2 regions of the Pseudoalteromonas sp. MMG005 genome follow, and region 1 is predicted to be linked to the other one. Evidence: predicted binding sites of a transcription regulator. Region 1 holds the regulator's gene; the other holds the start of a gene.
The links. Region 1 encodes MetJ, which represses methionine synthesis genes. Its sites were predicted from a motif close to TAGACGTCTAGACGTCTA; they were not measured.
Positions count from the first base shown of each region.

Region 2: the regulator MetJ is predicted to act here: its motif matches at 1,846-1,863, upstream of metK (methionine adenosyltransferase).

Region 1 covers NZ_JAGJEK010000001.1:407,581-411,011, forward strand. The annotation lists gene metB (cystathionine gamma-synthase) at 1-1,071, opposite strand, end outside; gene metJ (met regulon transcriptional regulator MetJ) at 1,368-1,688, shown strand; gene rpsQ (30S ribosomal protein S17) at 2,152-2,409, opposite strand; gene rpmC (50S ribosomal protein L29) at 2,409-2,600, opposite strand; gene rplP (50S ribosomal protein L16) at 2,600-3,013, opposite strand; gene rpsC (30S ribosomal protein S3) at 3,027-3,431, opposite strand, start outside.
Region 2 covers NZ_JAGJEK010000002.1:177,204-180,634, reverse strand. The annotation lists gene tkt (transketolase) at 1-1,702, opposite strand, end outside; gene metK (methionine adenosyltransferase) at 1,970-3,121, shown strand; gene J8M01_RS02865 (AraC family transcriptional regulator ligand-binding domain-containing protein) at 3,174-3,431, opposite strand, start outside.

The DNA of each region.
Region 1 (3,431 bases):
ATCTCCTACGCCCGCTTCAAGACGAGCTGTCGCATCCATACCCGCATGCGTCATGGTCGCAGGATGACAAATTAAGCTCTCTACACCACCCAGTGATTCCGCCAATGAAAACTCTTTTAAAGAGGTCAAGAATGCAGCAGAGTCATTTAACCCGCCTTTTATGTCAAAGCTCACCATGCCACCGAAGCCAGCTTGCTGCTTTTTGGCCAATTCATGTTGTGGATGAGATTCTAAACCAGGGTAATACACTTGACTCACATAGTCCGATTGCTCTAAGTATTTGGCAATCGCCAAGGCATTTTCTTGATGCTGCTTTAAACGTACATTCAGCGTTCGTAAGCCACGAAGCGTTAAATAGCTATCAAAGGGCGCGCCCGTAATGCCAATGTTATTTGCCCACCATGCTAGCTCCTCACCCAGTTCCGCAGTACGTGCGATCACGGCACCACCGACCACGTCTGAATGACCATTAATATATTTAGTGGTTGAGTGAACCACAATGTCTACACCAAACTTAATGGGGTTTTGTAATGCCGGTGACAAAAAAGTGTTATCTGCAGCAACTAGTGCACCTGCTTGCTTAGCGGTTTTCACCACAGCTTCTATGTCTGTCAGGCGAAGAATAGGGTTGCTCGGTGTCTCAATCCATACCACTTTTGGCTTTATATCTAAAATTTGCTGATAGCTTTCAGACTGTGTTAAATCAAGTACTACAAGGTTTAATAAGCCACGCTTTTGCAATGATGTGAATAAACGATAACTGCCGCCATAACAGTCATGGGGGATCACCAACGTATCATCGCTATTTAATAGTTGCGTCACTAAGTGAACAGCAGACATACCCGTTGCGGTAATAATGCCTCTTTCTCCGCCTTCTAGCTGAGCTAATGTTTCAGCTAAAATATCTCGATTAGGGTTACCACTGCGACCATAATCATAATCTCGTTTGGTATCAAAATCTGCAAATGAGTACGTAGTTGATAGGTATAACGGCGGTACGACCGCACCATGGTGCTTGTCTGCTTCTATGCCATGGCGTACTGCGATGGTTGATTTATTACGTTCACTCATATCATCACCTAGATAGTTGGATGTTTAGACGTCTAAAAGGTTAGATTAATAAATACTAGAAGTCAAAACATTTATACTGCTAAATGGCTATTTACTTAGTATTTGACTATCTTATTTAAACCGATAAAATTTCGCCACTTCAAAAAAATGATCGCGAATACGATCGAACGAAGCACTTACTATGGCAAGTAAAGGGGCTTTTGCCTAGACCATCACAAACAATGTCATATAATGACAACCAGTAAGTACATAGTTCCGTCGGATAGGCACTACACAATAAAGGCAACAACAACATTATGGCTAAATGGAATGGTGAATATGTTCACCCGTATGCAGAACACGGTAAAAAGTCTGAACAAGTAAAAAAGATCACTGTATCAATCCCGTTGAATGTATTGAAAGTGTTAACTGACGAGCGTACTCGCCGACAAGTTAATAATTTACGTCATGCAACCAATAGCGAGCTACTGTGTGAAGCATTTTTACATGCATTTACTGGGCAACCTTTGCCAAACGATGAAGATTTACGAAAAGATAATCCAGAAAAAGTACCTGAAGAAGTGCGTCAAATTATGGAGTCTATGGGGTTAGAAGTGCCTATCATTGATGAAGAATAGTCAATATGAAGCCCCGTCGTGGGCTTCCTATTCTTGTTTTTATACCCGATGATATCCTTTAACTTACTACCCGAAATAACCGTATCGCCGCAGTAATTAAACCCATTAACCTCATTCTTAATTACAATATACGCTTATTAATTCAATACACTTGTTATTACACATCACTTTACATCAGAAAACCTATCTTCATCGACCACATATGGCAAAAGCACGTTGCCTAAAACGCGCTCTGTAATTCGTATAACAGCGCAAGTCTATACATAGCAGAGTAAAATAGAAGTGATATAAACGACTGTGCGGGTATCGTGAAATAGTACAATGAAATGGCTATTGCTAAGCAATATCAGCATGCTGAGGTTAGTAAAAATATAGATGAATTTATACGGGCCTACAAAAACAAAAGCCCCAGCCAAAGGCCGGGGCTTTCAAAGACAAATCTTAAATTAGTTTAAAACTAAAATTAAGCTTGCTTAGGACGTGCAATAACGTCTACTAAAGTCCAAGATTTATTCTTAGAGATAGGAGCACATTCACGAATAGTAACTGTGTCGCCTGCTTTAGCTGTATTGCTCTCGTCATGTACGTGCAACTTAGTTGTACGCTTGATGTATTTACCGTAGATCGGGTGCTTAACCTGACGTTCGATACCTACAACAATAGACTTTTCCATCTTATCGCTGATCACACGACCTTGAAGAGTACGGATTTTATCAGTCATTATGCACCTGCCTTCTGGTTGATAACCGTTTTAACACGCGCAATACTGCGACGTACTTTTCTTAACTCGTGAGTCTGAGCTAGCTGACCAGTGCTTGTTTGCATGCGCAGGTTAAACTGCTCACGAAGAAGCTCAAGAAGTTCAGCATTAAGCTCTTCAACGCTTTTGTCTTTAAGTTCGCTAGCTTTCATCACATTACCGTCCGAGTTACAAATGTTGTTTTGAAAGGTAATTTACGAGCTGCAAGGTTGAATGCTTCACGAGCAAGCTCTTCTGGCACACCTTCCATCTCATAAAGTACTTTGCCTGGCTGGATTTCTGCAACCCAGTACTCAACAGAGCCTTTACCTTTACCCATACGAACTTCAAGCGGTTTGTTTGTGATTGGCTTGTCTGGGAACACACGGATCCAGATTTTACCTTGACGCTTTACGTGACGTGTCATAGCACGACGAGCTGCTTCAATTTGACGTGCAGTCATACGACCACGGCCAGTTGCTTTCAAACCGAAAGAACCGAAGCTTACTTTGTTTCCGCTTGTAGCAAGACCGCGGTTGCGACCTTTATGCATTTTACGGAATTTTGTACGTTTTGGCTGTAACATTAATCGCTACCCCTTACTTAGCACTTTTTTTGGCTTTCTTCGGTGCACGTTTAGCTGGCTTCTCTTGCTCTTGAACTAGTGGTAAACCACCAATTACTTCGCCTTTGAAGATCCAAACTTTAACACCGATGATGCCGTAAGTGGTTAAAGCTTCAGAAGTTGCGTAGTCGATATCAGCACGTAGAGTATGTAGAGGTACACGACCTTCACGATACCATTCAGAACGTGCGATTTCAGCGCCGCCTAGACGACCACTTACTTCAACTTTGATACCTTTAGCACCAATGCGCATTGCGTTTTGTACCGAGCGCTTCATAGCACGACGGAACATAACACGACGCTCTAACTGAGATGCAATACCGTCAGCAACTAATTGTGCGTCAAGTTCTGGCTTACGTACTTCAGAAATGTTGATCTG
Region 2 (3,431 bases), on a different contig from region 1:
CTGAATCAACTGCCAGCTGCACTTCAGAACCCGTCGCAATAATGATTAGCTCAGGATTACCATCACAGCTTAATACATAGCCGCCTTGCTTAATGGCTTGCACTTGCGCTTCATCCCTACTTTGCTGTTGTAAACCTTGTCGAGTAAATATCAACGACGTAGGACCATCTTTACGCTCAACGGCTTGTTGCCAAGATACGGCTGATTCAACTTGGTCACACGGACGCCAGTTAACAAGGTTAGGAGTCAAACGCATACTTGCAATTTGCTCTACAGGTTGATGCGTCGGCCCATCTTCACCAAGACCAATCGAATCATGCGTATAAACAAAAATACTCGGTTGCTTCATGAGTGCAGCCATACGAACAGCATTGCGTGCATACTCCATAAACATTAAGAACGTAGCACCGTATGGAATAAAACCTTTATGAAGCACGATACCATTCATAATAGCCGACATCCCAAACTCACGTACGCCATAATAAATGTAATTACCTGAAGCGTCCTCAGCAGTCAATCCTTTTGAGCCATCCCAAATTGTTAAGTTTGATCCGGCTAAATCTGCTGAGCCACCCATAAACTCTGGTAACAAAGGACCATAAGTATTTAACGCATTTTGCGATGCTTTACGAGTTGCTGGGTTTGCAGGGTTCGCTTGAAGTTGTGCAATATAAGCTTCTGACTGTTCAGTCCAACTTTGCGGCAACTCACCTTTCATTCTACGTTCAAATTCCGCCGCTAATTCTGGGTATTCAATTTGATACTCAGTAAATTTAATCAGCCAATGGCTCTGGGCTTGCTGACCGCGTGCAGATGCATCCCATTTTGCATATACATCATCAGGTACTTCAAATGCACCATGTTGCCAACCAAGAAACTCACGTGCCGCTTTGATTTCTTCGTCACCAAGTGGAGCACCGTGACAGTCATGGCTGCCTGATTTGTTTGGTGAGCCGTAACCAATAATCGTTTTACAACAAATTAATGTTGGTTTACCTGTTTCAGCTCGCGCAGCGTCGATTGCGGCTTTAATGGCATCACTATCATGCCCATCAACATCAGCAATAACATGCCAGCCATAGGCTTCAAAGCGTTTAGGAGTGTCATCACTGAACCAGCCTTCCACTTCCCCATCAATTGAGATGCCATTGTCATCCCAAAAAGCGACAAGTTTACCCAGCCCTAACGTACCAGCAAGTGAACAAGCTTCATGTGAAATACCTTCCATCAAGCAGCCATCACCTAAAAATGCGTAAGTGAAGTGGTTAACAATATCGTGTTCATCACGGTTAAACTGTGCTGCCAATGACTTCTCGGCAATCGCCATACCTACAGCATTAGTAATACCTTGGCCTAATGGCCCCGTCGTTGTTTCAATACCTGGCGCATAACCATACTCTGGGTGACCCGGTGTTTTCGAATGCATCTGACGGAAATTCTTTAAGTCATCAATTGATAGATCATAACCACTTAAATGTAGCAAAGAATAAATGAGCATTGAACCATGACCATTTGACAATACAAAACGGTCACGATCAGCCCATTCAGGGTTGTTTGGATTATGTTTTAAATAATCGCGCCAAAGTACCTCGGCGATATCCGCCATACCCATAGGGGCACCGGGGTGACCAGATTTGGCCTGTTGAACTGCGTCCATTGACAGGGCGCGGATTGCATTTGCTAGTTCTTTGCGAGATGGCATGAATTCTCCTACCTTAAAATTCGCGGGTATAATTGTTAAGTACCCCATTCTTACTCATTTCAATGGTTGACTGCAACGACATTTCTTAGAAAAAACAGGTACAAGATGAATTTTATATTCACATTCTTTTTAGAGAAGCTATTTAGACGTCTAGGCGTAAAAAAACTATGCAGAGCTGCTTGTTTTGGTTAGAATAGTGAGTATACATTTTTATTTCCTGCGCTATCCCTGTTGTTTGTGAAGCGCATATTTGTGAGCATACATACAATGGCAAAACATTTATTTACTTCTGAGTCTGTGTCTGAAGGCCATCCGGATAAAATCGCCGATCAAATTTCCGATGCGGTACTTGATGCAATTCTTGAACAAGACCCAAAAGCACGTGTGGCGTGTGAGACTTACGTCAAAACCGGTATGGTCATGGTTGGTGGTGAAGTCACTACTAGCGCATGGGTAGACATTGAAGAACTTACACGTAAGACCGTTCGTGATATTGGTTATACTCATTCAGATATGGGGTTTGACGCTGATTCATGTGCCATCTTAAACACAATTGGTAAACAGTCTCCTGACATCAACCAAGGTGTAGACCGTGCTCGAGCTGAAGAGCAAGGTGCAGGTGACCAAGGTCTAATGTTCGGTTACGCATGTAATGAAACTGACGTACTCATGCCCGCCCCAATTACTTATTCTCACCGCCTTGTACAACGTCAAGCGCAAGTACGTAAAAGCGGTGAGCTTAACTGGTTGCGCCCTGATGCAAAGTCTCAAGTGACATTCGCATACGAAAATGGCAAAGCCGTTGGTATTGACGCTGTTGTTCTTTCAACTCAGCATTGTGATACTGTTTCGCAAACTGATTTAGTTGAAGCTGTAATGGAAACAATTATCAAACCAGTATTGCCTGCTGAGCTTATTTCTAAAGCAACTAAGTTTTTCATCAACCCTACTGGCCGTTTCGTGATCGGTGGCCCTATGGGTGACTGTGGTTTAACTGGCCGTAAAATCATCGTAGATACATATGGTGGTATGGCGCGCCATGGTGGTGGTGCTTTCTCTGGTAAAGACCCATCAAAGGTTGACCGCTCAGCTGCTTATGCCGCTCGTTATGTTGCTAAAAACATTGTAGCGGCTGGTTTGGCTGATAAATGTGAGCTGCAAGTTTCTTATGCCATTGGTGTTGCTGAACCAACCTCTATCAGTATTGAAACTTTCGGCACCGGTAAACTCGAAGAATCTCGTTTAGTTGAACTTGTTCGTGAACACTTTGATCTGCGTCCATACGGACTGTTAACGATGCTTGACCTTGAACGCCCTATTTATCAACCAACAGCGGCATATGGCCACTTTGGTCGTGAAGAGTTCCCATGGGAAGCAACTGACAAAGCAAATGCTCTGCGAGCTGCCGCTGGGTTATAATCTAGCCCGAAATATACTACTGAAAAACGCGGTGTACCATACACCGCGTTTTTTATAGCTGATTTTTAGTCTCATTTAAGTATGCACTTGGCGACATCCCATACCAACGCCGCACCGCTCGATTTAATGACGCCTGCTCTTTATAACCCAACAAATCACTTAATTCCTGTTTTCGCATAACATACCCAAATTGCCCAAACCGCCGTAACCGTTCTTTATCTTTTAGTTGGCTAAAACTCAGTTTTTGTGCTGTTAGTTTTCGTTGTAAAGTCCGTGTCGACACGTTCAAGTGCTGGGCTAATACGCTTAA